One region of the Janthinobacterium sp. UMAB-60 genome, then DNA from elsewhere that is predicted to be linked to it. Evidence: predicted binding sites of a transcription regulator. Region 1 holds the regulator's gene; each other region holds the start of a gene.
What was found. The regulator sigma-54, encoded in region 1, starts transcription at its own class of promoters, with help from an activator protein. The targets are predictions, from matches to a motif close to TGGCANGNAANCTGCTTT.
Positions count from the first base shown of each region.

Region 2: the regulator sigma-54 is predicted to act here: its motif matches at 3,161-3,178, upstream of prpB (methylisocitrate lyase).
Region 3: the regulator sigma-54 is predicted to act here: its motif matches at 5,094-5,111, upstream of K0F86_RS12340 (urease accessory protein UreD).
Region 4: the regulator sigma-54 is predicted to act here: its motif matches at 3,676-3,693, upstream of urtA (urea ABC transporter substrate-binding protein).

Region 1 is NZ_LT607495.1:87,935-95,608, reverse strand. Features, by position in the region: gene K0F86_RS21035 (3-hydroxyisobutyryl-CoA hydrolase) at 1-967, opposite strand, end outside; gene hpf (ribosome hibernation-promoting factor, HPF/YfiA family) at 1,104-1,463, opposite strand; gene K0F86_RS21025 (RNA polymerase factor sigma-54) at 1,533-3,011, opposite strand; gene lptB (LPS export ABC transporter ATP-binding protein) at 3,016-3,771, opposite strand; gene lptA (lipopolysaccharide transport periplasmic protein LptA) at 3,771-4,334, opposite strand; gene lptC (LPS export ABC transporter periplasmic protein LptC) at 4,360-4,971, opposite strand; gene K0F86_RS21005 (HAD family hydrolase) at 5,017-5,550, opposite strand; gene K0F86_RS21000 (SIS domain-containing protein) at 5,550-6,584, opposite strand; gene K0F86_RS20995 (monovalent cation:proton antiporter family protein) at 6,669-7,674, shown strand, end outside.
Region 2 is NZ_LT607487.1:255,327-263,000, reverse strand. Features, by position in the region: gene acnD (Fe/S-dependent 2-methylisocitrate dehydratase AcnD) at 1-963, opposite strand, end outside; gene prpC (2-methylcitrate synthase) at 987-2,141, opposite strand; gene prpB (methylisocitrate lyase) at 2,211-3,098, opposite strand; gene K0F86_RS12635 (hypothetical protein) at 3,428-3,676, opposite strand; gene K0F86_RS12630 (hypothetical protein) at 3,800-4,036, opposite strand; gene K0F86_RS12625 (MBL fold metallo-hydrolase) at 4,214-5,071, shown strand; gene K0F86_RS27520 (hypothetical protein) at 5,200-5,547, shown strand; gene K0F86_RS12620 (hypothetical protein) at 5,538-6,380, shown strand; gene K0F86_RS12615 (MFS transporter) at 6,503-7,674, shown strand, end outside.
Region 3 is NZ_LT607487.1:198,140-205,813, reverse strand. Features, by position in the region: gene ureG (urease accessory protein UreG) at 1-575, opposite strand, end outside; gene K0F86_RS12365 (urease accessory protein UreF) at 598-1,278, opposite strand; gene ureE (urease accessory protein UreE) at 1,278-1,793, opposite strand; gene ureC (urease subunit alpha) at 1,807-3,507, opposite strand; gene K0F86_RS12350 (urease subunit beta) at 3,509-3,838, opposite strand; gene K0F86_RS12345 (urease subunit gamma) at 3,869-4,171, opposite strand; gene K0F86_RS12340 (urease accessory protein UreD) at 4,197-5,039, opposite strand; gene K0F86_RS12335 (GGDEF domain-containing response regulator) at 5,200-7,404, opposite strand; gene K0F86_RS12330 (HAMP domain-containing sensor histidine kinase) at 7,579-7,674, opposite strand, start outside.
Region 4 is NZ_LT607487.1:53,492-61,165, forward strand. Features, by position in the region: gene K0F86_RS11690 (Hsp70 family protein) at 1-1,318, opposite strand, end outside; gene K0F86_RS11695 (DUF2760 domain-containing protein) at 1,315-1,890, opposite strand; gene K0F86_RS11700 (transglutaminase family protein) at 2,155-2,754, shown strand; gene K0F86_RS11705 (DUF4349 domain-containing protein) at 2,771-3,559, shown strand; gene urtA (urea ABC transporter substrate-binding protein) at 3,746-4,999, shown strand; gene urtB (urea ABC transporter permease subunit UrtB) at 5,127-6,713, shown strand; gene urtC (urea ABC transporter permease subunit UrtC) at 6,710-7,674, shown strand, end outside.

The DNA.
Region 1 (7,674 bases):
TGTCGACCACCAGCGCGCGCACGCCTTCGAGCACTTCGCCATGCGCGAAATTGTGGCGCACCACGCTGCGCTCCAGGCGCAGGCAATCGGCCACGCCCAGGTGGGCACCGCGCCGCAGTAATTCCAGGGTCACCGACATCATCAAGGGCGAACGCAGGCGCATGGCCGCCAGGGCCTTCGCCGCGAACGCGCTGTCGTCCTGCGCCAGCGACGCCATGATGGCGGCCACGGAAGGGGCGCCGAAATGGCGGTCCAGCGCCGCGCGCGCCGCGGCCAAAGGAGAAGCCCCCGCCTCGGCCTGGAACGGTGCAGCCAGCGCCTTGATGGCCACCGGCAAGGCCTCGCCCGGCGTCGAGTCGAACAGGGCCAGCAGCGCCCCCATCTGCGCCTCGGGCAGATAGATATCGGCCAGCCCCGTGTACAGGGCGTCGGCCGCGTTGATCGTCAAGCCCGTCAAGCCCAGGTACAGGCCCAACTGGCCGGCCAGGCGGGACAGAAAATAACTGCCGCCCACGTCGGGGAACAGGCCGATATTGACTTCCGGCATGGCCATGCGCGTGCGGCCCGTGACGATGCGCAGGCGGTTGCCTGGCCCCGCTTGCGCCACGCCCATGCCGCCGCCCATCACCACGCCATCCATCACGGCGATATACGGTTTCGGATAGAAGTGAATCACATGATTTAACGCGTATTCTTCCGTAAAGAAGTCTTCCAGCAACGCGCTGCCGCCTTGCGGCGTAGCCAGGCCCGCATCGTAAAAGAAACGGATATCGCCACCGGCGCACAGCGCTTTCTCGCTGCTGGAACGGATCACGACGGCGTCCACCTGCGGATCGTCGCGCCAGGCCAGCAAGACGGCACTCAGGGCACGCACCATCTCCAGCGACAGGGAATTGAAGGCTTTCGGACGGTCGAGCACGATGTGTCCGGTGCGGTGGCGGATGGAGGTCTGGACGAAGTTGCTCATGGCAGGCAGGAAAGAAGTGAAAGTGCAAACATTCTAGCGCCTGTGCGGGGAAGATTGCGTTCAACAGGTCCAGGCGCAAAAAAGGGCGCAATGTGCGCCCTTAGTTGATCACAACCGGTTGAAAGTCGCGGGCCAGTTAGGCGGCGGCGAATTCTTCTTCCGAGTTGTCTGGCAGATGCTTGATCGCCTCTTTACCGTGCCCTTGCACTTTGGTTTTGTACTTCATCACTTGCCTGTCCAGCTTGTCGATCAGGGTATCGATTGCGGCATACAGGTCATGCGCCAGGCTTTCCACATAGACGGTTTTGCCACTCAGACGCAGGTTGACTTCGGCCTTTTGACGTTTTTCTTTCTCTTTGAGGTTATCCACGGTCAGAATCACGGCGATATCGATAACTTGATCGAAATGACGTTTCACGCGCTCCAGCTTCGTTTGTACGTATTCACGGATGGCTGGTGTCACTTCGAGATGATGTCCGCTGATGGTGAGATTCATACACACTCCTAAAGATGATCGGGTTCGTGCGGTCCATCCTATCCGGCCCGCAGAGGAACCGAAAAAAACTTACAAACACTTACGCAGGCTCACTGGCGGAATTTTCAACGCTTCCCGGTATTTGGCAACAGTACGTCGCGCAATCACCATGCCTTGTTCCCCCAGCATGTCCGCAATCTTACTGTCGGATAAAGGATTTTTAGGGTCTTCTGCTCCTGTCAGTTGCACGATCAATGCCCGTATCGCCGTCGATGACGCTTCGCCCCCCGCTTCGGTGGCGACGTGGCTACCAAAGAAATATTTCAACTCGAACATGCCGTGCGGGGTCAGCATGTACTTTTGAGTTGTTACCCGCGAGATAGTACTCTCGTGTAAACCCAGTGTATCAGCTATTTCACGGAGCACAAGGGGGCGCATGGCAACGGCCCCATGCGAGAAAAAGTTCTTTTGTCTTTCTACTATCGCCTGCGCCACGCGCAGGATCGTGTCGAAGCGCTGGCGCATATTCTTGATCAGCCACTTGGCTTCCTGCAACTGCGCGCCCATGGCGCCCTCGCCCTTGCCCTGCTTGAGCAGGTTGGCGTACATGGCGTTGACGCGCAGGCGCGGCATGACGTCATTGTTCAGGGTGACTTGCCAGCCATTGCGCGCGCGCTTGACGACGACGTCGGGCACCACGTAATCGGACACGTCCGAGGCAAACACGGCGCCCGGATGCGGATTGCACTGGCGAATCACCGTCTGCGCTTCGCGCAAGTCTTCCTCGTCGCAATCGAGAGCTTTTTTCAGCTTGTTGAAATCGCGCTGGGCAAACCAGGCCAGGTGCTTTTCCACGATGACGAGGGCCATGCGCCGCGTCACCATGGCGACGTGCGGCAAGCGCTTGATTTGCAGCGCCAGGCATTCGGATGCATTGCGCGCGCCCACGCCCGGCGGATCGAAACTTTGCAGCAGGGACAAGGCCGTGCGCATCTCGTCGGCGTCGATTTCCAGCTCTTCCGGCAGGCGCGCCAGGATGTCGTCGAGCGACTCTTCCAGGTAGCCATTGTCGTCGAGCGCGTCGATGATCAGCTCGACCAGCGCGCGGTCGCGCAATTCGAGCACCGTCACGCGCATCTGCTCCATCAGGTGTTCGCGCAGGGTGCAGTGATGGGCCTCCAGTTGCGGACGCGAATCTTCGTCGTCGGGCGCCTTGCCCCGGCTCGCCTCGCTCCAGTCGCTGTCGCCGCCGTCCGCGGCGGCCGGGCTGTCACCCGCCTCGCCGTCAAAGGTTTCCGCTTCGGCTGGCGCCGCGGGCGCCTCCTGGCCTGGCGGCTGGGGCGGCGCTTCGGCCGGCGCGGCCGTGGAACTCAGGGCCCCGTCGGACAGCAGGCGCAGCGAACGGTCGAGCGGATCGTCGAGGCGCTCGAGCAAGGGATTGTCCGTCAGCAGTTGCTCGAGTTCCTGGTGCAATTCCAGGGTAGACAATTGCAGCAGGCGTATCGATTGCTGCAACTGCGGCGTCAGTGCCAGGTGCTGCGAGGTGCGCAGCTGCAATGATTGTTTCATTGGCTCACATGCGGAAGTGTTCGCCCAGATAGACCCGGCGTACCGACTCGTTCGCGATGATGTCGTCGGGGCGTCCCGACGCCAGCACCGAGCCCTGGTTGATGATGTAGGCACGGTCGCAGATACCCAGCGTCTCGCGCACATTATGATCGGTGATCAGCACGCCGATATTGCGCTCCTTCAAGAAGCGCACGATGCGCTGGATCTCGATCACGGCGATGGGGTCGACACCGGCGAACGGCTCGTCGAGCAGCACGAAACGCGGGTCGGTGGCCAGCGCGCGGGCGATTTCCACACGGCGGCGCTCGCCGCCCGACAAGGACAGCGCCTGGTTCTCGCGCAACTTTTCAATTTGCAAGTCGGCCAGCAATTTATCCAGGCGCTCTTCGATCTCGGCCTTCTTCAGGGGACGGCCTTCGACGGTCTGGATTTCCAGCACGGCGCGGATATTGTCTTCCACCGTCAGCTTGCGGAAGACGGACGCTTCCTGCGGCAGATACGACAGGCCCATCTGCGCGCGGCGGTGGATCGGCAGGCGGGAAATGTCCACGCCGCTGATATCGATGCTGCCGCCGTCCGACGGCACCAGGCCGACGATCATGTAGAACGAGGTGGTCTTGCCGGCGCCGTTCGGGCCCAGCAAGCCCACCACTTCGCCGCATTCGACTTGCAGCGAGACATCATGCACGACTTGCCGCTTGCCATAGGTTTTTTGCAGCCCGCGAACGATCAGGGTGCTGCCGCAACGTGTATTGTCCATTAGTTCTTTCCTGGCGCGGGCGTGGCCGGCGTCTTGGGCTTCGGCTGGATCACCATGCGCACGCTGCCGCCATCCGGCGTGCTGGTGCCGCTGTCGGAATTTTCCATTTTGAATACTTCCTTGCGGCTGTCATACGAGATGAAGGCGCCGTTGGCCACGTCGGTCACTTTCGTGCCTTCCAGGCGCGTCAGCTTGGCCTTGGAAAACAGTTTCACCACTTCCGTCTTGTTGTCGTATTCCACGCGCTCCGCCTCGCCTTCGACCCACAGGTCGCCCGCGCCATCGCGCTTCTGGCGGAAGGTGGCCAGCTTGCCGGGATCGGCCCAGAACGTGATGAACTGGTAGCCTTGCGGGTCTTCCGTGATCAGGGCCCGGCCCGCCTTCATGGTCAGCGTCCCTTTCACCAGCACGACATCGCCCGTCAGCGTGCGCACCTGCTTGACGTCATCGACGTGGCCGCTACGTGCCGTGATGACGGCTTCCTTCTCGGAATCGGCCTTTTCGGCATGCGCCACGCCCATCACGGCCAGAGAAAATACGGTCAACAGCAAGATATTCTTCATAGTATGGTTTCCTTGTTTCATTCTGTCATTTTGCCGCCGCGGCCGGGCGCGGTTTCGGCGGGAGGACCATGCGCAGCGCATTCTGCACTTCCACCACGCCGGTGGCGTTATTGGCCTTCATGCCGATGCCATTGATGCGCGAGGCGCCCGTCAGGATATCGACAGGCACGTCCGTTTCCATTCTTTCCTCATCCGGGAATACCGTCAGCGCTTCCGTCCTGACTGTCAGGTTCTGCGCCTTCGGACTGGCCACGCGGTCGATCACGACTTTGCGGTACAGTTGCAGCCGGGTATTGTCCTGGTCGATATGCGCCAGTTCCGCATTCATGTTCATCGGCGGCATGCCTGGCGTGAGCTTGCGCACGAAAGGCTGGTCGATATCGGATGAATCGTCGAGCGGGTAATGCGTGAGCTTGGTGCCCGAGACGATATAGCTGGGCTTGCCCGTCAAGTCCATGCGCACCAGGCTGAAATTGGTGATGAAATAATCTGGCTCATCGAGATGCTTGCTGGCCGTGATGTTCTGGGCATTCTTGTTCATCACTTCCAGCAGCCAGAAGCTGGCCAGCGCAAAGACGATGGCCCCCAGCACGGTAAAAATCATGCGCCAGCGATGGGCGCCTCCTGGCTTACGCATAGGGTTTCACTCTTTCAAATCGCACTGGCGGCGAGGCGATGCGCCTCACTCCAGGAACGGCGCCATGACGCGCGCATAGTTATCCTGGGCGCGCAGCAGGAATTCGCAGATCTCGCGCACGGCGCCACGGCCGCCGCCGGCCTGCGTCACATAGTGCGCCAGGTCCAGCGCTTCCGGACGCCCGCCCGGCACGCTGACGGCAAAGCCCACGCGGCGCAGGATGGGCGCATCGATGACATCGTCGCCGATATAGCCGCATTGCTCTTCCGTCAAGCCCGTCAGCGCCAGCAGTTCGCGAAACGGCGTCAGCTTGTCGTGACCGCCCTGGTGCACATGGGTAATGCCCAGGTCTTGCGCGCGGCGCGCCGTGATGGCCGAGCGGCGCGCGCTGATGATGGCCGTCTGCACGCCCGATTCCTGCAGCAGCTTGATGCCCAGGCCATCATACACATTAAACGTTTTCATCATCTCGCCATCGGGGCCGAAATGCAGGCTGCCGTCGGTGAGCACGCCATCGACGTCAAAGATCATCAGTTTGACCTTGGCCGCGCGCGCCAGGTTGTCCGCTACGCTATCCATCAGATCACCTTCGCTTGCGTCAGATCATGGATATGCAGGGCGCCTACCAGCTTGCCGTCGGCATCGACGACCAGCATCTGGTTGATGCGGAACTGCTCCATCACGGCCACGGCATCGACGGCCAGGCGTTCGGGCGCGATGCTGCGCGGCTGCGCATGCATGACGTCGCGGATCGCCACTTGCGTGAAATCCTGCACGCGCTCGAACATGCGGCGCAAATCGCCATCCGTAAACACGCCCACGGGGCGGTCATCCGCATCGACGACGGCCGTCATGCCCATGCCCTTCTTCGTCATTTCTTCCAGCGCCTGCAGCAAGGAAGCGTCCACGGGCACCTTGGGCACCCGTTCGCCGCTGCGCATGACGTCATGCACGTGCGTGAGCAGGCGGCGGCCCAGGGCGCCGCCCGGGTGCGAACGGGCGAAATCTTCTTCCTTGAAGCCGCGCAAGTCGAGCAAGGCCACGGCGATCGCATCGCCCAGGGCCAGCGTGACGGTGGTGCTGGCCGTCGGCGCCAGATTCAGCGGACAGGCTTCTTTCTCAACAGAAATATCCAGGTGCACATCGGCCAGCTGGGCCAGGCTGGAATGCGGTTTACCCGTCATGGAAATCAGTACGCCGCCCATGCGCTTGACGACGGGCATGATGGCCATCAGTTCCGCCGATTCGCCGGAGTACGAGATGGCAATAAAAGCATCGTCCGAGGTGACCATGCCCAGGTCGCCATGGGCCGCTTCCGCCGGATGCACGAACAGGGCCGGGGTGCCGGTGGAAGCGAGGGTGGCGGCAATCTTGCGCGCGATATGGCCGGACTTGCCGATGCCGGAGACGACGACTCTCCCTTTGCATTGCAGCAACATCGCCACGGCGCGGCCCACGCTGTCGTCCGTGGCCAGGCGCGCGCGCAGCGCATTGATGGCGTCGGACTCGATCTGCAAGGTGGTGCGGGCCAGCGCGACGGCGCGCTCGGTCGTCGCTTGCATGTCAATTCGATCAAAAGCTTTCAGCATTGTTTTTTCATGGGTTACACTCATGCCCAAAGTATAAACGAATTAGGAAAGCAAAAAACTTGCCAGTCACAACAAACAACGATTTCCATTGACCGCACCGGGCAACCCATGTTTTCCTCGCTTGAACTGACCCTGATGTTACTCGGCAGCGCCGTGCTGGGCGTGGTCGCTTTCAGAATGTTGCACTTGCCGCCCATGCTGGGCTACCTGGCCGTCGGCATCGTCATCGGCCCCCACGCGCTGGGCCTGGCAGCCGAGAACGAAGCGAGCCATACCCTGGCCGAATTCGGCGTCGTCTTCCTGATGTTTTCCATCGGGCTCGAGTTTTCACTTCCCAAGTTTCTCGCCATGCGGCGCATCGTCTTCGGCCTTGGCATGGCGCAGGTGGTCACCACCATCATCGCCACCGTCGTCTTCGGCTGGTTCGTCGGACGCTACCTGTCCGCCTACATCCACCTGAGCTGGCAAGCCGCCTTCGCCCTAGGCGGCGCGCTGGCCATGTCGTCGACGGCCATCGTCTCGAAAATGCTCACGGAACGGCTGGAACTCGAAAGCGAACACGGCCGCAAAATCATCGGCATTCTGCTGTTCCAGGACCTGGCCGTGGTGCCCCTGCTGATCCTGATTCCCGCCCTCACGCGCGATTCGGACAATCTGGCCGAAACCCTGGCCTGGGCGGGCGGCAAGGCCCTGGTTGTCCTCATTTTGCTCTTGTTCATCGGCCAGAAGCTGGTGCGCGGCTGGCTGACCATCGTCGCCAAGCGCCGCTCGCAGGAATTGTTCATGCTCAACCTGCTGCTGATCACCTTGGGCGCGGCCTGGATCACGGAGCGGGCCGGGCTGTCGCTGGCCCTGGGAGCGTTTGTTGCCGGCATGCTCATTTCCGAGACGGAATTCAAGCACCAGGTGGAAGAGGATATCAAGCCCTTCCGCGACGTGCTGCTGGGCCTGTTCTTCATCACCGTCGGCATGCTGCTCAACATCCGCGTGGTGCTCGATAACTGGTGGCTGGTCTTGCTGCTGCTGTGCGGCCCCGTGCTGCTGAAATTTGCCCTCATCGCAGGGCTGGCGCGGCTGTTCGGCTCATCGACGGGCGTGTCATTGCGCACGGGCC
Region 2 (7,674 bases), on a different contig from region 1:
GTCGCGGCCCGTCAATTTCAGATACTTGATGGTTTGCGCATCGATGTAGAACATGGCGGCCGTGGCGCCGAATTCCGGCGCCATGTTGGAAATCGTGGCGCGGTCGCCCAGGGTCAGGTGCGACGCGCCCTCACCAAAGAATTCCAGGTAGGACGAGACGACCTTCTGCTTGCGCAAAAATTCCGTCAGCGCCAGCACCGTGTCGGTGGCCGTGATGCCCGGCTGCGGTTTACCCGTCAGCTTGACGCCGATGATGTCGGGCAGGCGCATCCACGAGGCGCGGCCCAGCATCACGCTTTCCGCTTCCAGGCCGCCCACGCCGATGGCGATCACGCCCAGCGCATCGACCATGGGCGTGTGCGAATCCGTACCCACCAGGGTATCGGGATAGGCTACGCCATTTTGCACCTGGATCACGGGCGACATGCGCTCCAGATTGATCTGGTGCAGGATGCCGTTACCTGGCGGGATCACGTCGACATTTTTAAATGCTTTCTTGGTCCAGTCGATGAAATCGAAGCGGTCTTCATTGCGGCGGTCTTCGATGGCGCGGTTCTTGGCGAAGGCATCGGGGTCGAAGCCGCCGCATTCGACGGCCAGCGAGTGGTCGACCACCAGCTGCGTCGGCACGACGGGGTTGACCAGGGCCGGGTCGCCGCCCTGGGCCGCGATGGCGTCGCGCAGGCCGGCCAGGTCGACCAGGGCCGTCTGGCCCAGGATGTCATGGCAGACAACGCGGGCGGGGAACCATGGAAAGTCCAGGTCGCGGCGGCGTTCGATGAACTGGCTCAGCGAGGCGTTCAGGGTGGCAGGGTCGCAGCGGCGCACAAGGTTTTCGGCCAGCACGCGCGAGGTATAAGGCAAGGTGGCGTAGGCGCCTGGCTGGATCGCATCGACGGCGGCGCGCGTGTCGAAATAGTCTAGCTGGGTGCCCGGCAAGGGTTTGCGGTGCAGGGTGTTCATTGGGGTACTCATTGCGGCGCTCATTATTTGCGGTCCTTGATCGGCACGAATTCCAGGTCTTCAGGACCCACGTAGTTGGCGCTCGGGCGGATGATCTTGTTGTCGATGCGCTGCTCGATGATGTGGGCGGCCCAGCCCGAGGTGCGCGAAATGACGAACAGCGGCGTAAACATCGCCGTCGGCACGCCCATCATGTGGTACGACACGGCCGAGAACCAGTCCAGGTTCGGGAACATGTTCTTGATTTCCCACATGACCGATTCCAGGCGCTCGGCGATGTCGAACATCTTGGTGGAACCGGCTTCCTGCGACAGCGAACGCGCCACTTCCTTGATGACTTTATTGCGCGGGTCGGAAATCGTGTAGACGGGGTGGCCGAAGCCGATCACCACTTCCTTGTTGGCCACGCGCTCGCGGATGTCCGCTTCCGCTTCGTCGGGATTGTCGTAGCGCTTCTGGATATCCAGCGCCACTTCATTCGCGCCGCCGTGTTTCGGGCCGCGCAGCGCGCCGATGGCGCCCGTGATGGCCGAATGGATGTCGGAACCCGTGCCGGCGATGACGCGGCTGGTGAAGGTCGAGGCATTGAATTCGTGTTCCGCGTACAGGATCAAGGACGTGTGCATGGCTTTTTCCCACGATGCCGACGGTTTTTCGCCATGCAGCAGGTGCAGGAAGTGGCCGCCGATCGAGTCGTCGTCCGTTTCCACTTCGATGCGCTTGCCGTTATGGCTGTAGTGGTACCAGTACAGCAGCATGGAGCCGAACGACGCCATCAGGCGGTCCGCGATGTCGCGCGCGCCAGGCGCGTTATGGTCGTCTTTTTCCGGCAGGGTGCAGCCCAGCACGGACACGCCCGTGCGCATCACGTCCATCGGGTGGGCGGCGGCCGGCAGCGCTTCCAGGGCCGACTTGACAGCCGACGGCAAGCCGCGCAGCGATTTCAGCTTGGCCTTGTAGCCTTTCAATTCAGCGGCGGTCGGCAGCTTGCCGTGCACCAGCAGGTAGGCGATTTCCTCGAATTCGCAGCTATCGGCCACGTCCAGGATGTCATAGCCGCGGTAGTGCAAATCGTTGCCGGTCTTGCCGACCGAGCACAGCGCCGTATTGCCGGCGGTAACGCCGGACAGGGCGACGGATTTTTTAGGCTTGAAAGTAGCGACTTGCGGTGCGGTCATTGTGTTCTCCAGATTGAATAGTCTCGGGTGCGTCAATGCGGGACCGGCATGCGGTCCCTGCTTCTTTACTTATTTCTTTTGCGCGGCGAACAGCGCGTCGAGCTTTTGCTCGAAGTCGTGATAATTGATCGATTCATACAGCTCCATGCGCGTCTGCATGGTGTCGACGACATTCTTTTGCGTGCCGTCGCGGCGCAGCGCGCGGTAGACGTTGTCGGCCGCCTTGTTCATGGCGCGGAAGGCCGACAGCGGATACAGGGCCAGGCCCACGTGCGCGCTGCGCAGTTCGTCCAGCGTGAACAGCGGCGTGGAACCGAATTCCGTGATGTTGGCCAGGATAGGCACGTTGACGGCCTTGGCGAACGTGGCATACATGTCCAGGTCCGTGATGGCTTCCGGGAAGATCATGTCGGCGCCCGCCTCGACGCAGGCGACGGCGCGTTCCAGTGCCGCTTCCAGGCCATCGACGGCCAGCGCATCGGTGCGCGCCATGATGACGAAGTTGGGGTCCGTGCGCGCATCGACGGCCGCCTTGATGCGGTCGACCATCTCTTCCTTGCTGACGATTTCCTTGCCCGGACGGTGGCCGCAGCGCTTGGCGCCCACCTGGTCTTCGATATGCAAGCCGGCAGCGCCGAACTTGATCATCGATTTCACGGTGCGCGCCACATTGAAGGCGGACGAACCGAAGCCCGTGTCGGCATCGACCAGCAGCGGCAGGTCGCACACGTCGGTGATGCGGCGGATGTCGGTCAGCACGTCGTCCAGGCTGGAAATACCCAGGTCGGGCAAGCCCAGCGAGCCGGCCGCGACACCGCCGCCGGACAAATAGATGGCTTTATAACCGGCGCGCTTCGCCAGCAAGGCGTGGTTGGCATTGATGGCGCCGACGACTTGCAACGGGGATTCTTCCTGGACGGCCTTGCGGAATGCGGCACCTGCGGAGTATTGAGTCATGTGTTCACCTTATGGGTTTCGGATGGTCCCGAATGTTTCACGGAGTGGCTATGAGCATCAGTATTGCAAATGCCGTGCCAGCACCGCACACCGGCCCGGAAAATGCGTCACGCACAGTGAAAACCAGGGGAAATGGCCACGCAACGGCGCTGCACGCGCTGTCACGCACGGGAACAGCGATGTCACAATGCATGACAATGATGTTTCAAATATGTTTCAATCATTCCATTTGAAACATTGAAACATGAAACAGACCAGACTGCCACCGGGCGCGCACATAAAAAAACAGCCGGCGGGCGCCGGCTGCAGGTTTGCTGAAAATGCAGGAGCTAAGCCAGCCGCACCAGCGGATTGGCGATGATGTTGTCGATCTGGCGCACGGCTTCTTCGCAGGCGGCGGCAATGGCGCCATCCTCGTCGTCGCGCACGAACTGCATGGTCGAGCCTTCGAATACTTCCAGGCCTTCCGCGGTGGCGCGTTCGATGTCGCAGCTGGCCGACCATTTGCCATCGGTGGTGGGCACGGCCAGGGGAACGATTTCCCAGCCTTTATAGTGAATTTTAGAACTGTTTTCCATGGGTGCCTCCTTGGTGACTGACTCAATAGTGGAAATCGTAGCATGAAGCGGGACCGCTAGCGACGTGTTTCACGCGCCGGCGCGCGGTCAGGCTGACTTTCGGGCTAAACGATTTACGCTGGCTCAAGGACGCAGCAGATTATCCACTTCCGTCCTGGCCACTTCTATCCCGGCCGTGCAAGCCGTCTCGGGCGCCGCATAGCCGCCCAAGGTGCGGCTGCGCGTAATCGCTTGCGCCGCGCTCTCGCCCTCGCGCTGCAGGCGGTAGGTAAAATCCCATAAATCGTCGTTATCCTTTTGCGGGGTCACGGAAATCGTAAAACCGCGGTATTGCTCGCTGCGTGCAGGTATATCGTTCATGAATTCCTCCTTGGAGGAATGAGGTTACCATGCTGCAAGCGCCAGGGTGCGCACGACTGCGACGGGCGCATGCATGCCCGCTTATCTGTTTTTCGCATGCTCAATGTCAATTTGCAGCATTTTTTTAGCGTACTCTGGCGATATAATGTCCTTCCCTGTTCGTACTTTGCCGCCGCGATGACCCCACAAATCCAAGCTTTCTTCGACCCCGCCACCGCCACCGTCACGTATGTCGTGTACGAGGCCGATGGCCAGGACTGCGCCATCATCGATTCCGTGCTCGACTACGACCCGAAAGCGGGCCGTACCTCGACCACGTCGGCCGACAAGGTGATCGCCTTCGTGCGCGAACACGGCTTGCAGTGCCGCTGGCTGCTGGAAACCCACGCGCATGCCGACCACCTGTCCGCCGCGCCCTACCTGCAGCAGCAGCTGGGCGGCGACGTGGCTATCGGCGCCGCCATCCAGACGGTGCAGCAGGCCTTCGCCGCCGTCTACCACCAGGATGACGCCAGGGCCGACGGCTCGCAGTTCGACCAGCTGTTCGCGCCCGACCAGGTGTTTCATATTGGTAAGCTGGAGGTGCGCGCCCTGCATGTGCCCGGACACACGCCGGCCGACCTGGCGTACCAGATCGGCGACGCCGTCTTCGTCGGCGACACCCTGTTCATGCCGGACGTGGGTTCGGCCCGCTGCGACTTTCCAGGCGGCTCCGCATCCCTGCTGTACCGCTCCGTGCAGCGCCTGCTGGCGCTGCCGCCGCAAACGCGGCTGTTCATGTGCCACGACTATCCGCCCAACGGCCGCGCGCCGCGCTGGGAAGTGACGGTGGCCGAACAGCGCGCCGGCAACATCCACTTGCGCGACGGCATCACGGAAGAACAATTCGTGGCCATGCGCACGGGCCGCGATGCCACCTTGGACATGCCGACCTTGATCCTGCCCGCCATCCAGGTCAACATCAACGCGGGCAAGCTGCCCGAGCCGGAAGACAACGGCGTGCGCTACCTCAAAATACCGCTGAACGCGATCTGATTGCCTCGGGCACTCCGCGCCCATCGCACCTCCTTTCTTGACACCACGCAAGTTCCACCTCAGGCAATCCGCATACAGTGCAGATTGCCTGAGTTCACTTTGGCGCCGCCTTTTCCTGCTTACAAGTCGTGGGTCTGCAGTGGCTCAATCCACTGCAACGGCTCGACTATCCGACCGAGTGGCAACTGTTATGGACGCTCGGCCTGGCCAAACCCAACAAGAATGACGATATGGTCAGGACGGATCCCAGGGGCTTCAGCACCTTGCAGGCAGTCGCCCCCATTACTCACGATCTCGATGGCACGGAAACGTTCAAGGGTTATCACCATAAGTATCTGCGCGAGCTGATGAGCAATTTCCACGACATTTACTATTCCAGCCCCACCTACTTCTACCATGTCTACCCCAAGGATAAAAAACAGAACTGGCGGGCATCCGCGTCGAATATGCCCTGCCTGCGGGTAAGTTGGACCTAGAAGAGGCAAAAAACACTACATGCGAACGCATCATCGACACCTTTAACATCGGCAATGTCAATTTCCCCACCCTCTGGACCCGCGCCACTCCGCCCGACGTGCGCATCACCCTGGGTGGCAACAATGCAGGCTTCGTCTCCCTGCAAGCCGCGCTGGCCTACCTGGAAGCGCATCCGAAGGAAGCCGTGTGGGTCATGAACTGGGATGCGCCGAGCCGGCCGAAAACCATGCAGATCAATGAAAATCTGGTGCTGCTGGTGCTGGCCGGCCCTGATTACAAAACGGAACGGGCGGCGCTGGCGTGGGTAGGCTATCCGGCCACGAAAAGCGTGGCGGACTTTGAACTGGCCAAGGACAAGCCGCCGCGCGCCGTGCAGGCGTGGCAGGCGCTATTTGCCGAAGCGGCGCGCCATGGCGGCAAGACGGAAACCGATATTGGCTACATCATCCACGACGCCAGCAAGAGTCTGCCCACCTCCTCCGACCGCCAGGGTCAGCTGGCGCAGGCGCTGACCCTGGAAGTGCCGGGCTTCGACTTCCTGCCGCAGACCTTCAATACGCCGGCGCTGCTGGGCGAGATGGGCGCCGGCACGGCGCTGACCAATGTGGCCCTGGGCGTCGCCCATGCTAACCACGTCGGCAAGAGCGTGCTGGTGGCGGGCACCAGCGATCCTGCCAGCGTCACGGGCGTGCTGGTCGCGCCGCCAGACAAAGTACGCCCTATCGACCACGACAAACCGTGGTTCCGCGCGCGCGGCGAAAACCATGCGTATCTGCCGTGGTGGGGCATCCGCCACGATGCGGCGGACGCTATGCAGGGCTACTCAGATTGAAGTCCGAAGGCACCGCTCCGCACATGGCGTCAAACGCAATAACACAATGCAAATGATGCGTCTTCCGCCATGCAATATCCCTCAGTACCATGTGGTGACCCTATTCGAGGATCCACCACGCCATGCAACCACCGTCAAAACCCGTACCGCCCGAGCAGCAGGCCACCGAAGCTGGTAGCGTCACCACACCCGTGCGCGGCGCGCTGGCCAGCCTGTCCCTGGCGATGCTGCTGCCAGCGCTGGGCACCAGCATCGCCAACGTGGGCTTGCCCGACATGGCCAGGGCCCTGCAGGCACCGTTCCAGGATGTGCAATGGATCGTGCTGGCGTATCTGCTGGCCATCACCGCCCTGATCGTCAGCGTCGGGCGCCTCGGCGACATGCTCGGCCGGCGCCGCCTGCTGCTGGCCGGCATCGCGCTGTTTGCCATGGCCTCCATCCTGTGCGCCCTGGCGCCCACCTTGTGGCTGCTGGTTGCCGCGCGCGCCCTGCAGGGCCTGGGTGCTTCCGTCATGATGGCGCTGACGATGGCCTTTGTCGGCAGCACCGTACCCAAGGCCAGGACGGGCAGCGCCATGGGCCTGCTCGGCACCATGTCGGCGGTCGGCACCACGCTCGGCCCCGCGCTGGGCGGCCTGCTGATCGCGTGCTTCGGCTGGCAAGCCATTTTCCTCGTCAACGTGCCGCTGGCCGCCGTGGCGCTGCTGCTGGCCTGGCGCTACCTGCCGGCCGACCAGCGCGGCGCGCACGCCAAGCGTCCCGTGTTCGACCACCGCGGCACCGTGCTGCTGGCGCTGACCCTGGGCGCGTATGCGCTGGCCATGACCCTGGGCCGCGGCCATTTCGGCGCACGCAACGTGGCGCTGCTGCTGGCCGCCTGCGTCGGCGCCGTCCTGTTCGTCCGGGTCGAACTGAAGGCGCCGGCACCGCTGATCCGCCTGGCCATGCTGCGCGCGCCCGTGCTCGGCGCCGGCCTGGCGACCAGCATGCTGGTCTCGACGGTCATGATGTCCACGCTGGTGGTCGGCCCCTTCTACCTGGCGCGCGGCCTGGGCCTGGGCACGGCCGTCAACGGCATGGTGCTGGCGGCCGGGCCGCTGGTGGCGGCGTTCTGCGGCGTGCCGTCCGGCTGGCTGGTGGACCGCTACGGCGCGCAGCGCATGGGCGGCGCGGGCCTGTGCGGCGCGGCCGGCGCCTGCCTGGCGCTGGCCCTGCTGCCCGCCAGCCTGGGCATCCCCGGCTACGTCGCCCCGATCATGCTGCTCACGGCCAGCTACGCGCTGTTCCAGGCAGC
Region 3 (7,674 bases), on a different contig from region 1:
TGCACGCCGTCGCCGCTGCGCAAGTTGGTGAACACGAAGGGGCGCTCGCCGCGCATGCGTTTGGCATCCTGCGCCATCACATCGAGGTTGGCGCCCACGTACGGCGCCAGGTCCGTCTTGTTGATAATGAGCAAATCGGAGCGCGTGATGCCGGGCCCGCCCTTGCGCGGGATCTTTTCGCCACCGGCCACGTCGATCACGTAAATCGTCAGGTCCGACAGTTCAGGGCTGAAGGTGGCGGCCAAATTATCGCCGCCCGATTCGACCAGGATCAAGTCGAGATGCGGAAAATCTGCCTGCATGCGCGCGATCGCTTCCAGATTGATGGACGCATCCTCGCGGATGGCCGTGTGCGGGCAGCCGCCCGTCTCCACGCCCATCAGGCGCTCGGCCGGCAAGGCATCGGCGCGCAGCAGGATTTCCATGTCTTCCTTGGTGTAGATGTCGTTCGTGATGACGGCCATGTCGTAGCGCTCGCGCATGCCCTTGCACAGCATTTCGCACAGGGCCGTCTTGCCCGAGCCGACCGGGCCGCCGATGCCTACGCGCAGCGGATTGGAGGTAATCGATGTCATGTTTGCTCTCTCATTCAATAGTTCAGGAACGGTACAGGCGGCTGTACTGCACTTCGTGCCGCATCGACAGCAGCGACAGGCCGGGCGCCCAGTTGCCCATCTCGTCGTCTGGTAACGTTTGCGCCGTCAGCGCCGCCGCTTCCAGTTCCGGCCGCAGCGACAGCAGCAGGCGCTGGCCCGCCACCTGCCCCAGCGGCACGGATTTCACGCAGACGAGCACCTGATTTTCCGCCCAGGCGAACAGCATGGCCAGCAGCGCCTCTACGCGCGGAATCGCCAGCGCCGCCACGGCGCAGGCATACGCCGTGGGCAGGGCCACTTCCGGCTGCCCCTGCAGCATGTCGATCAGCACGCCGTCGGCCACGCCCAGTTCGGCCAGCAATTTGGTCAATGAATATCCCATCTGGATGGTTTCGGCGCGAAATTCCGCCGTGTCGCGCGAAGCGATGAAACGCTCGCTCCAGCGCTGCACGGCGCACAGATCCTGCTGCTCGAACGCCTGCATCAAGCGCCAGCACAGCGGCGCTTCCCAGCGCGCCACCACCAAGGTCAGATGCTGGGCGATCCACGCGCGCGCCGTGGCCGCGTCGTGCACCAGGCTTGACTCCAGCGCCGCTTCCAGCCCCTGCGAATAGCTGTAGGCGCCGATCGGCAAGGCCGGGCTGGCGAACTGCAGCAAATGCAGCAGGGCCGAGGCCTGCATCATGCAGTGTCACCAGGGCGGTGGATTTTCTGCCGCAGCGGCACGGGTGCCAGCAAATGCTGGCCGTGGCCGTCGTGGTGGCCATGGCCGCCGCCATACGCGCCCGCCTCCGGTTCGAATGGCGCGCTTTCTTCCGTCACGGTCGCCTGCAAGCCTTCCAGCATCTCTTTTAAAACGGGGTCTGTGCGGATGCGCAGAAAGCCGTCGCCCACCTGCGCCTGCGTGTGGCGATTCCCTAAATGGAAAGCGCAGCGCAGCAGGGTATGCGCATCCGCGCAGCGCACCAGGTAGGTCGGTTCGCGCGCGGCGACGATCCGCACCACCTGCCCGCCTGGTCCCGTCATGCGCTCGCCGTCGCGCAGCACCGTGCCGCGCACGGTGAACACGGCCACCTCGTCGCCATTCGACAGTACGGCGCGCAGCCGGCATTTTTCGCGCTGGTCGTAGGGCAGCACCAGTTGCGCAAACGGCGCACGGTCATCGTCAGGACCTAATTTGGTATGCAAAGTCAGCATGCTTGTCTCCCGCTTAAAATAGAAAATAGCGCTGCGCCATGGGCAGCACGGCGGCCGCCTCGCACACGAGCAGTTGGCCGTCGGCGCGCACGGCATAGGTTTCCGGGTCCACCTCCATGTGCGGCGTGGCGCTGTTATGGATCATGTCCGCCTTGCGCAAGCCGCGCATGTTTTTCACGGCGATGACCGATTTATTCAGTTTGAGCTGGTGCCCGATATCGAGGTCGTAGGCCGCCTGCGAGACAAACGTGAACGACTTTTTCAGGCCGCCGCCGAAGGCGCCAAACATCATGCGGTAATGCACGGGCTGCGGCGTGGGAATCGAGGCGTTCGGGTCGCCCATCTGCGCGGCGGCGATCATGCCGCCCTTGAGTATCATCGATGGTTTGACGCCGAAGAAGGCGGGCTTCCACAGCACGAGGTCGGCGATCTTGCCCGCCTCGATGGAACCGACCACGTGGGAAATCCCATGCGTGATGGCCGGGTTGATCGTGTACTTGGCGATATAGCGTTTGGCGCGGAAATTGTCGCTGCGCGCCGTGTCGGGCGCCAGCGGTCCTCGCTGTACCTTCATTTTGTGCGCCGTCTGCCAGGTGCGCATGATCACCTCGCCCACCCGCCCCATCGCTTGCGAGTCGGACGACATCATCGAGATGGCGCCGATATCGTGCAAAATATCCTCGGCGGCGATGGTCTCGCGGCGGATGCGCGACTCGGCAAACGCCACGTCTTCCGCGATGGCCGGGTCCAGGTGGTGGCACACCATCAGCATGTCCAGGTGCTCGTCGAGCGTGTTGACGGTAAACGGGCGCGTCGGGTTGGTCGACGACGGCAGCACGTTCGACTGCCCCACGGCGGCGATGATGTCGGGCGCATGGCCGCCGCCCGCCCCTTCCGTGTGAAACGTGTGGATGGTGCGGTCCTTGAAGGCGGCCAGCGTGTGTTCCAAAAATCCCCCTTCATTGAGGGTGTCGCTGTGCAGCGCCACCTGGATATCCATGCGGTCGGCCACGGACAGGCAGTTGTCGATGGCGGCCGGCGTGCTGCCCCAGTCCTCGTGCAGTTTCAGGCCGATGGCGCCCGCCCGCACCTGTTCTTCCAGCGGCAGCGGCAGGCTGACGTTACCCTTGCCCATGAAGCCCAGGTTCATCGGGAAGGCGTCGGCGGCCGCCAGCATGGCGTGCAAGTGCCACTGTCCCGGCGTGCAGGTGGTGGCGGCCGTGCCCACGGCCGGTCCCGTGCCGCCGCCCAGCATGGTGGTCACGCCGCTCATCAACGCTTCCTCGATCTGCTGCGGGCAGATGAAGTGGATGTGCGTGTCGACGCCGCCGGCCGTGACGATCAGGCCCTCGCCGGCAATGATTTCCGTGGCGCCGCCGATGGCCAAGGTCACGCCGGGCTGGATGTCCGGGTTGCCCGCCTTGCCGATGCCGAAGATCAGGCCATTTTTCAGGCCGATGTCCGCCTTCACGATGCCCCAGTGGTCGAGGATGACGGCATTCGTGATGACGGTATCCATCACCTCGGCCGCGCAGCGCTGCGACTGCCCCATGCCGTCGCGGATGACTTTACCGCCGCCGAATTTCACCTCTTCGCCGTAGATCGCGTAGTCATGCTCGATCTCGATGAACAGTTCCGTGTCGGCCAGGCGGATGCGGTCGCCCGTGGTGGGGCCGAACATCTCGGCATACGCGCTGCGGGGAATGCTGGCCATCTCAATCCTTTCCCGGGGGTGTGTCTTGCAGGTCGCCCATCACTGCGCCATTGAAGCCGTAGACCTTGCGTTCGCCCGCCAGCGCCACCAGTTCCACCGTGCGCTGCTGGCCAGGTTCGAAGCGCACGGCCGTGCCGGCAGTGATGTTCAGGCGCATGCCATAGGCGCGCCAGCGCTCGAAAGCCAGCGCGGGATTGACTTCAAAAAAGTGAAAGTGCGAGCCCACCTGGATCGGCCGGTCGCCACGGTTGGCCACCACCACGGTGGCCGTGGCGCGGCCCGCATTGAGGCTGATTTCGCCTTCTTCCAATTTGTATTCGCCTGGGGTCATGAGCGGCTCCTGTCAATGTCGCTTGTGTGCTTACGGTATCGGATGGTGTACGGTCACCAGCTTGCTGCCATCGGGGAAGGTCGCTTCCACCTGGATATCGGGGATCATCTCGGCGATGCCGTCCATGACGTCGGCACGCGAGAGTATTTTTGTACCGTCCGACATCAGCTGCGCCACCGACTTGCCATCGCGCGCGCCTTCCATGATGGCGGCGCTGATCAGGGCCACCGCTTCCGGATAATTCAATTTCAAACCGCGCGCCAGGCGCCGTTCGGCCAGCAGCGCGGCCGTAAAAATGAGCAGCTTGTCTTTTTCGCGGGGAGTCAGGTCCATGGTTTTCCTTGTGCGTCTTTCCTGTTCAAGTGTTCCAGATGCGGGGCACGATGGCGTCGCGTCCCAGCATGGCGGGGCGCAGCAGCAGCCAGGCGGCCAGCATGATGCGGCGCGCCGCCTCGCTGTCGCCGCACAGCAGGCGCACCACCACCAGCGCTTTCATGTGCGTGGCGCCAAACGCGGCGCCGGCAGGCACGGCGATCTCGCGCACGGCTGCCAGTACTGATGGAGAAACCGGTGTGCCGACGGCGATCAGGGTGGCGCATACCGTGTGGCCGGCCAGCCCCAGCGGGCTGGCCATCAGCGCGCCGCCGGCAGCCAGCACGCCCTGCTCCCACCACAGCAGCTTGCCGCCGCGGCGGATCCGCACTTGCTGGCTGATGCTGCCAGTGTTAAAAATTTCGCCCGAGGCGCTGCGGCCCAGGCAGACGATGTCGCAGCCGATGTAGCCGGCGTCCGGCGCCAGTTCCACCTCGTGGCGCAGGCGCACGCAAGCCTGGTCGAAGAAAATGCTTTCCTGCGGCAGCCACTCGATGGCGGCGCCGCTACCGGCGCGCAGCACGATGTGCTGACCCGAGACGTGGCCATTCGCGCGGTACCACTTGGCCGCGCCCGGCGAGGTCAGCAAGGCATGCGCGCCTGCGCCCACCGTGGCGTCGACGGCCAGCTGGTCGCCGCCCACCACGCCGCCGGGCGGATGGATGATGATGGCGTGGCAGACGGCATCGCCTTCCGGGTACAGGGGCTTTTGCACGCGCAAAGGGCCGCTGTGCGTGCGCTCGACGAGGCGGCTGACGCCATCGTGCAATGCAAAGCCCAGGCGCAAATGCGCCTGCCAGGCGCCGTGCGCGCTGGGCTGTGAAGGCATGACTGGGTGGGTACTGTCTGGCATGCGGGGCAATCGCGTAAATAAGCGATTACCTAAGCAGGATATGTGCCAGCGTCAGGGGAAGGAAAGGTGAGAATCGCGCACCACGCTGCCGCGGACGCACCGGCATGGTGCATCGGCCGCACCGCGGCGTGTATGCTCAGGCCACGGCCAGGGTGCGCCGTTCGCGCAGCAAGGCAGTGAATGGTGCGGCAGCCAGGGGCCGGCTGAAATAATAGCCCTGCATTTCGTCGCAGCCGTGCTCCGTCAGGAAGTCCACCTGCTCGCGCGTTTCCACGCCTTCGGCGATGACGCGCATGTCCAGGTTGTGTGCCAGCGAGATGACGGAACGGGCGATGGCCGCGTCGCTGCTGCTGGTGGTGACGTCGTCGACGAAGGATTTGTCGATCTTCAGCACGTCGATGGGAAAACGCTTCAGGTAGCCCAGGCTGGAATAACCGGTGCCGAAGTCGTCGAGCGAAATGCCCACGCCGATATCCTTCAGGCGCGTCAGCGCCGCCACGGCCTTGTCCGGGTCGCCCATCACCGTGCTTTCCGTGATCTCGATGCCGAGGCAGGCGGGCGCGATGCCGTATTTGCGCAATACCGCCTCGACGAACGGCACCGTGCGGTCCTGCGCGAACTGTTTGCCAGACAGGTTGACGGCCACCTTGATGCTGCCCAGGCCCGCGTCGTGCCAGGCGCGGATCTGCGCGCAGACGCTTTCCAGCACCCATTCGCCGATGGCCGTGATCAAGCCGTATTCCTCGGCCAGCGCGATGAACAGGCCGGGCGGCACCTTGCCCAGCACCGGATTATCCCAGCGCAGCAAGGCTTCCGCGCCCAGCAAGGCGCCCGTGCGCAGACACATCTGCGGCTGGTAATGCACGGTGAATTCATCGCGGCCGATGGCGCCGCGCAGCTGCTGCTGCATGGCCAGGCGGGCGCGGATATCGCTGCCCATGCGCTCTGTGAAGAAGGCGTAATGGTCGCGCCCCATTTCCTTGGCGCGCACCAGGGCCGTGTCGGCGTGGCGCAGCACGTCGTCGAGGCTGTCGCCGTCGGCCGGGCACATGGCGATGCCGATGCTGGTGGTCAGCGCCAGGCGTTCACCATCGACGCTGAGCTCTTCGCGCAAGCCGGCCAGGATGGTTTGCGCCAGCGCCAGCGTGCGCCCCAGCAGGGCATCGTCCTGCAGCAGGATCTGGAATTCGTCGCCGCCCTGGCGCACCACCGTGTCACCCTCGCGCACGCAGCCGGACAGGAAACGCGCCACCACTTGCAGCGCCTTGTCGCCCACGGCCTGGCCGTGCGAATCGTTGATGTTCTTGAAGCGGTCCAGGTCCAGGCACATCAGCACCACCTGCTGGCTGTCGCGCAGGGCATTCGCGCGCGCCTGTTCGAAGCGCTCGCGCAGCAGCACGCGGTTCGGCAAGCCCGTCAGCGCGTCGTGGTAGGAGAGGAAGTCGATCAGGTGCTGCTCGGCCTTGCGCTCGCTGATATCGAGGAAGACGCCCACGTAGTTGACGACGCCGCCGTCCGGGCCATGCACGGTGGAGACGCTGAGCAAACAGGGATAGGTGTCGCCGCTCTTGCGCCGCGTCTGTACTTCGCCCGACCAGCAGCCGCTGCTGCGCAAGCCCTGGCGCAGGGCCAGCAGCACCGCTTCGCCCGTGTATTCGGCGTGCAGGCGCATGATGTCCGTGCCCACCACTTCCTGCGCCGCGTAGCCGGTGATGCGTGTAAAGGCGGGATTGGCCGTGACGATGACGCCGGCCGGATCCGTGATCAGGATGGCGTCCTGGGTGGCTTCAAAGACCTGGCCGGACAGGCGCAGCAATTCCTCGTTGGCGCGGCGGATCTGCACTTCGCGCGCCAGGGTGCTGGCCACCTGTTCCAGTTCGGCCGTGCGTTCGGCCACGCGCCGTTCCAGGTTGGCGCGCTCCTGCGCCAACTGCAGCTGCGCCCGCGCCAGGCGCACATGCGCATCGGTGCGGGCGAGGATTTCCTCGGCCTGGAAGGGTTTGGCGATGAAATCGACGGCGCCCAGCGCAAAGCCGCGCACCTTGTCGTCCGTATCGTACTGGGCCGACAGGAAAATCACCGGCACCTGGCGCAGGGACGGTATCTCCTTCAGGCGGCGGCACACTTCAAAGCCGTCGAGACCCGGCATGCGCACGTCGAGCAGGATCAGCTCCGGCGGGCGCGCCTGGGCCGTCCACAGGGCAAGTTCACCGTTCGGCGCCTGGCGCACCGCATAGCCGGCGCCGCCCAGCAAGTCGCTCAACAGCTTCAGTGAAGCCGGCGTATCTTCAACGATCAGTACTTCGCCCTTCGAATTCACTTCCGAAAAATCGCGGTGCATGTAGCAGTTCTCTCAGCTTTGGATGAGGCGCGGCGGTCGGTTGCCACGCTGGACAAGACATTTCTTTGCGATGAACTACGTACTATCATCATAATCTTTATTGCAATTTGGCACCATCCATCCACGGCACTTAGTCCGCCTTTTCATCGAATTCGATGTTGTCAGCCCACACTTTCATGTATGCGCCAGCGCGCCCTCATTCTCCAGCAAGTCGCACAGCTGGCGGTACTGGTGCTGCTCGAGCATCGCCTGCAGCGGCACCAGCAACGG
Region 4 (7,674 bases), on a different contig from region 1:
AGTCGTTGACGGTCGCCATGATGCGTTGCACCAGCAGGTCGGACTTGAAGACGCCGCCGTTGAACAGTACGGCCGTCGGGTGCAAAAAGCTGGCGCCTTCGGCCTGGCGGCCCGCAAAACCTTCCAGTTCGCTGGTCGCCGCCACTTGCCGGCCCAAAAACGCCGCCAGGTGGCGCGTGATGGCCGCGTCCTGCGCATACGGCAAGCCCAGTTGCGTCAGGCCGGCGCGCGTGCGCACGGCAGGGCGGCTCGACGCTTCCACCTGCGGGAAGAAACCGTCGAGAATGAAGGTGGACACTTCCGCGCGCGTCAGTTCCGTGCGGATGGAGCCGCCGATCAGTTTCGAGCCGCGGCTCGGCACGACGATCGGTGCCACATCGAGGCCGCTGTCGGCCAGCAGGCTTTCCTTGGCGCTGCGGCAGCCGTAAGTGAGCGCGCGCATTTGCCAGGCGTCGAGCTGGGTGCCGTTGGCGGCCAGCTTGCGCGCCACCAGGTGGGCCAGCGCCAGGTCCATATTGTCGCCGCCGAGCAGGATGTGCTCGCCGACTGCCACGCGGTGCGGTTCCAGCACGCCGTCGCGTTCCAGCACGGCGATCAGCGAAAAGTCGCTGGTGCCGCCGCCCACGTCGACGACTAACATGATGTCGCCCGGCTTGACTTCCTTGCGCCAGCGTCCTTCGCTGGTCTGGATCCAGCTGTACAGGGCCGCCTGCGGCTCTTCCAGCAGGGTCAATGCAGTGTAGCCGGCGGCCTGCGCCGCTTCCATCGTCAGCTCGCGCGCGGCCGGGTCGAACGAGGCGGGAATCGTCACCGTGATTTCCTGCTCGGCGAACGGCGCTTGCGGGTGGGCGTTGTCCCAGGCCTGGCGCAAGTGCGTCAGGTAGCGCGTGGCGGCCGTGATCGGCGAGATGCGCGGCACTTCGGCCGGCGCGTCGTTCGGCAAAATCGCCGCGCGGCGGTCCACGCCCGGGTGGCACAGCCAGCTTTTCGCGCTCGATACCAGACGAATCGGCGTGGTGGCGCCGCGGCTGCGGGCCATTTCGCCGACGACGAACGGCGCTTCCGCTTCCTCGGTGACCCAGGGCAGGGCCAGGTCGCCCGCCGCCACTTCATCGGCGTGCGGCAGGTAGACGAAGGACGGCAGCAGTGCAAGATCTTCGACGGTGCCCGGCGCCGACAGCTGCGGCACTTTCAGCACGCCGTGGCTGGATTGCTCGCCGTCGCTCTCGACCAGGTTCACATACGACAGGGCGCTGTGGGTGGTGCCCAGGTCGATGCCGATGGCGTAGCGCGGGCTGTTGTTCGTTGTATCGTTCACAGTTCCACCTCGGCCGGGGCCAGGATGGCGGCGTCGTGCTGCCCGCTCAGTTTCGGCAGGCGCACGCTCGAAGCGCGCCAGCCGCGATGGCTCAGGGTGCCCGTGAATGGCGCCGAACCGACGACGTTGCCCGTCAGGCGTACCTGGGCGCTGTCAAAACCTTCCTGCAGGACGATGCGGCTGCCCTCGGCTTCCTGGCGCACGGCTTCGATGGTGAAGTATTCGCGCATGACCTTGGCGCAGCCTTCATGCACGACGCGGGCGGCCGCGCCGATGTCGGCATCGGCATGGCTGCCCAGGTTTTCCTGGGTAAAATCGATCAATCGCGCTTCGCGCTGCAGCAGCGCCAGCAGTTGCAGCGCGGCGTCCGGCGTCGCTTCTTTTAATATGACAGGAGCGGCGGCCGGCACCGGCACGGGGGCTGGCGCCACGGGGGCGACGGGTGCAGCCTCGGGCAAGGACAGCTTTTCCACGCGGGCCGCATAGGCGGCGTCCGACAGGGTGCTGAAGAAGGCGCCGAAAGCCAGCGGGACTCGGCGCCAGAACGATGGGTGGGACGATGGTGTGCTCATAGGAACTCGTTTCTCTGATCTGTAGGGTGGCGTCGGCGGCGCGCCGGGTGGCGGGGCCGCTTCGCAGGGTAGTGCAGGTGCCGGGCCGACAGGGCCGGCTGCGTTTGCCCGCATGATACCAGCTACCGGGCCGCCGCCAAAGCCGCCGGCCCCGGCGCAGCCAGCCTGACGCATGGATTTTCTTTGTTTCTGCGCAAGGAAACGCTCGATTTCGGCCGGCGTCGACTAGAATCGCGCATTATCTTTTCGCATGCCCTTGATGCCATGTCCACCGACTTTTCCATATATCTGGCCAGCAGCACGTATATCGACAGCGAGCATCCGGCCGTGCGTGCCAAAGCCGCCGCACTGGCTGCCGGCGCGGTGGGCGACGCCGCCATCGCGGCCCGCTGCTTTGCCTTCGTGCGCGACGAGATCGCCCACAGCTGGGATTACCAGCGCAATCCCGTCACCTGCCGCGCTTCCGACGTCTTACAGCATGGCACCGGATACTGTTATGCAAAGAGCCATCTGCTGGCCGCGCTGCTGCGCGCCAACGGCATTCCTGCCGGCCTGTGCTATCAGCGCCTGGCCGTGGGCGAAGTGGGGCCGCCGTTCTGCCTGCACGGCTTGAACGCCGTGTATCTGCAAGCGTTTGGCTGGTACCGCATCGATGCGCGCGGCAACAAGCCTGGCGTCGTGGCTGCCTTCACGCCGCCGCAGGAACAGCTGGCCTTTCCCGTGCTGGCGCCCGACGAGCGCGATTTGCCGGAAATCTGGGCGGAGCCGCTGCCGCAGGTGGTGGCCGCGCTGACGCAATATGCCACGGTGCAGGACGTGGCCGCGCATTTGCCCGATGTTGAGATGTTGCCGGTTCAAAAATAATTCAAAGAAAGAAATCATGAAAAAAGTGTATATCAGCCTGATCGGCCTGTTGCTGCTGGCCGGTTGCGGCGGCAAGGGCGAGAGCGCGGGCCAGTCCAGCGCCGCGCGTCTCGATGGCAAGGAAAAAGGCAGCGAGTTCCTTGCCTATGAACACAATGTCAGCGTCGATACGCACGAGGCGCAAGTGCGGCCCCTGTATGAAAAAGTCGTCGCCGCCTGCAAGGCCGACACGGAAAATGGCTGCCTGCTGCTCGATTCCAGCATCGACGGCGGCCGTTACGTGCACGCGCGCATCAGCATGCGCGCCAAGCCGGCCGGCATCAAGAAGCTCGTGGCGCTGGTCGCGGCCGGAGGCGACGTCAGCAGCCAGGGCACCAAGGTGGAAGACCTGGGGCGCCCCGTGCTCGACAGCAAGAAGCGCCTGGACATGCTCAAGCAGTACCAGGCGCAGTTGCAGGACCTGGAAAAGCGCTCGGGCGCGAACGTCGATGCGCTGATCAAGGTGACCAAGGAACTGGCCACCGTGCAAGTGGAACTGGAGCAGGCGACGGCGGCCGATGCGCTGTTGATGCAGCGCATCGACACGGACTTGCTGAACGTGGCCATCAGCGCCGAAGGCAAGCAGTCATTCTGGCGTCCCGTCAAGCGGGCGCTGGGCAATTTCACGGAAAACCTGTCGGAAGGCGTGGCCAACGCCATCACGGCCATGGCGTATATCCTGCCATGGCTGCTCGCGTTCGTGCTGCTGTTCCCGCTGGGACGCAAGGGCTGGCGCCGTTTGCGCGGAGTGCCGCGCAAGAATTAAAGTCTGCCGCGCACCGTTTTACGGCAATTTGAAACCTGGCTGCACAGTCCTTGTGCAGCCAGGTTTTTTTTCGTGCGGCGCGGGCCGCGTGCACCATGGCGGACGCCTGGTGCTGCTGGCATGCATTCTGCTTTAACAACATCGTATGCCCAGTCCGTCCCCCATGAATACATCACAGGAGTCCCCATGTCACGACGCATCATCCTGAAAGCGGCCGCCGCCGGCGCACTGGCTCTGGCCATGTCCACCACCATGCAGGCGGCCCTGGCCGCCGATACCATCAAGGTGGGCATTTTGCACTCCTTGTCGGGCACCATGGCCATCTCCGAAACGTCGCTCAAGGATGTGGCGCTGATGACGATCGCCGAGATCAATGCCAAGGGTGGCGTGCTGGGCAAGAAGCTGGAAGCCGTCGTCGTCGACCCCGCGTCGAACTGGCCGCTGTTCGCGGAAAAAGCGCGACAACTGGTGGCGCAGGATAAAGTCGCCGTGGTATTTGGCTGCTGGACGTCGGTCTCGCGCAAGTCGGTGCTACCCGTGTTCAAGGAACTCAACAGCCTGCTGTTTTACCCGGTGCAGTACGAAGGCGAGGAGCTGGAAAAGAATGTGTTTTATACGGGCGCCGCACCGAACCAGCAGGCGATCCCGGCGGTGGAATACCTGATGAGCACAGATGGCGGCGGCGCCAAGCGCTTCGTGCTGCTGGGCACGGACTATGTGTATCCGCGCACCACCAACAAGATCTTGCGCGCCTTCCTGAAAAGCAAAGGCGTCAAGGATAGCGATATCAGCGAGGTCTACACGCCGTTCGGCCATGCCGACTATCAAACCATCGTCGCCAACATCAAAAAGTTTTCCACGGGCGGCAAGACGGCCGTCATTTCCACCATCAATGGCGATTCGAACGTGCCGTTCTACAAGGAGCTGGGCAATGCGGGCTTGAAAGCCACGGACGTGCCCGTCGTCGCGTTTTCCGTGGGCGAGGAAGAACTGCGCGGCATCGATACCAAGCCGCTGCTGGGGCATCTGGCGGCGTGGAATTATTTCGAATCCGTCAAGAATCCCGTCAACACGGCCTTCATCAAGCAGTGGAAGGCGTACGCGGTGGCGCAAAAGTTGCCGAACGCGGGTTCCGTCGTGACGAACGACCCCATGGAAGCGACCTATGTGGGCATCCACATGTGGGCGCAAGCCGTGGAAAAGGCGAAATCGACGGACACGGACAAGGTGATCGCCGCCATGGCGGGCCAGAGCGTCAAGGCGCCATCGGGCTTCACCCTGACCATGGATGCGACGAACCACCACCTGCACAAGCCCGTGATGATCGGCGAGATCAAGGCCGATGGGCAATTCAATGTCGTGTGGAAAACCAAGGAACCGATCCGCGCCCAGCCGTGGAGCCCGTATATCAAGGGCAATGAGGGCAAGCAGAAGCTGTAGGTGCTGATATTTAACCCAGCAGCAACTGCCGGGGTCGGACCCTCAGGGACTAGGCGTCCCCATCCGACCCCAGTCGTCGCCTTTGGGGGCAGCATACGCCCCCGTGCAGTCATTCTTTGGAACGCACATGCAGCTCCTCCTCAACCTGCTGGTCCTCTCCTGCCTGTTGCTATCCTCGCTGGCGCAGGCCGCCATCCCTCCAGAATTACTCAAGCCGCTGTCCGGCGACGACCCCGATGCCAGAGTTGCGGCCGTCGCCCGGATCGCCGCCCTGGCCACGCCCGAGGCTGCCCGTGTGCTGCACGCCTTGCGGGACGACGCCTTGTATGCCGCGCCCGACGGCAAGGTGTATGTCGTCGACGGCGAGCAAGCCTACGATCCCGCCACGGGCCAGCTGGGTGCCGTGCCGGATGGCATCGACGGCGTGATGGTCAACAACCGCTTGCGCGCGGCCGTGGCGGGCGCCTTGTCGGGCTTGCAGCTGCTGGCACCGCAGCGCGCCGAACGGCTGGCCGCCGCGCAAGCCTTGCAGAAGGCCGTCGATCCCGCGCAGCTTCCCCTGATCCGCACGGCGCTGGCGCGGGAAAGCGATGCTGACATCAAACAGATCTTGCAGGTGCTGATCGCCAGCGCCAACCTGCATGCGCCGGACGCCGCCACGCGCAAGGCTGCCGTGCAGGACTTGGCCGGCAGCAGCGATGCGCGCTTGCTGCCCGTGCTGCAAGCCATGCTGGAAAAGGACGGCGAGCCGGACGAATCCGTGCAGCTGGCCGCCATCGAAACCATGCGCCAGATCAAGGGCAGAGTGGCGCGCATGGAATTGGCCGGCAATGTGTTCTACGGCATCTCTTTGGGCAGCGTGCTGCTGCTGGCCGCGCTGGGCCTGGCCATCACGTTTGGCTTGATGGGCATCATCAACATGGCGCATGGCGAATTGCTGATGATAGGCGCTTACACGACCTATCTGTGCCAGCTGTTTTTCCGCAGCTACTTGCCCGGCATGCAGGAGGCGTATCTGCTGGCAGCGCTGCCGGCCGCCTTTTTTGTTGCCGGCCTGGTGGGCGTGATGCTGGAGCGCACGGTGATTCGCTGGCTGTACGGGCGGCCGCTGGAAACCCTGCTGGCCACCTGGGGCATCAGCCTGATCCTGATGCAAACGGTGCGCACGATCTTCGGCGCGCAAAACGTGGAAGTGGCGAACCCGGCCTGGATGTCGGGCGGCGTCACCGTGCTGGGCGGCCTTGTGCTGCCGTACAACCGGCTGGCCATCATCGGCTTTGCCATCGTCGTCGTGGCGGCCGTGTGGTTGATCCTGAACAAGACACGGCTGGGCCTGTTCGTGCGGGCCGTCACGCAAAACCGCCGCATGGCCGATTGCGTGGGCGTGGCCACGGGCAAGGTCGACATGCTGACCTTCGGCCTCGGTTCCGGCATCGCGGGCCTGGGCGGCGTGGCCCTGTCGCAGCTGGGCAATGTGGGGCCGGACTTGGGCCAAAGCTACATCGTCGACTCCTTCATGGTGGTGGTGCTCGGCGGCGTGGGCCAGCTGGCCGGCACCGTGATCGCCGCGCTGGGCCTGGGCGAAGTCAACAAATTCCTCGAACCGGTGGCGGGCGCCGTGCTGGCGAAGATCGCCATTCTCGTCTTCATCATCATTTTCATCCAGCGCCGGCCGCAGGGCCTGTTTGCCATGAAGGGACGCAGCGTCGAATGACTACCTCCTACCCGATCAAGCAGGGCCTGTTCACGCGGCCCGTCTGGCTGGCGATTACCGCCTGCACGGTGCTGGCGGCGCTCTTGCCGATTTTTAACCTGGCGTTTGCCGAAGGGCATGCGCTGCACGTGTCCGCCTACACGGTGGCGCTGGTGGGCAAGTTCATGTGCTATGCGCTGGCCGCGCTGGCGCTGGACCTCGTCTGGGGCTACACGGGCATCCTGTCGCTGGGCCACGGCGTATTCTTTGCGCTGGGCGCGTATGCGCACGGCATGTATCTGATGCGCGCCATCGGCGACCAGGGCCAGTACCACAGCAGCTTGCCCGACTTCATGGTGTTTCTCGACTGGAAGACTTACCCGTGGTACTGGGCCTTCACGGAACACTTCTGGTATTGCATGGCCCTCGTCGTGCTGGTGCCAGGCGTGCTGGCTTTTGTCTTCGGTTACTTTGCGTTTCGTTCGCGTATCAAGGGTGTGTATTTTTCCATTATCACGCAAGCGATGACGTATGCGTTCATGCTTTTGTTCTTCCGCAATGACACCGGCTTTGGCGGCAACAACGGTTTCACGGATTTCAAGACGATATTGGGCCACAGCATCACGGCACCCGCCACCCGGGCCGTGCTGTTCCTGCTGACGCTCACCTTCCTGCTGGCCGCCTTGATCGGTGCGCGCGCCATTGTCCGCTCGAAACTGGGCCGCGTACTGCAGGGCGTGCGCGACAGCGAGGCGCGCTTGATGTTTCTTGGCTACAACCCGCTGTGGTTCAAGCTGTTCGTCTGGACTTTATCCGCCGTGCTGTGCGGCATCGCTGGCGCCCTGTACGTGCCGCAGGTGGGCATCATCAATCCGTCCGAGATGTCGCCGGCCAACTCCATCGAAATGGTCGTGTGGGTGGCCGTGGGCGGGCGGGGCACCTTGCTCGGCCCCATCCTGGGCGCCTTCACCGTGAACGGCTT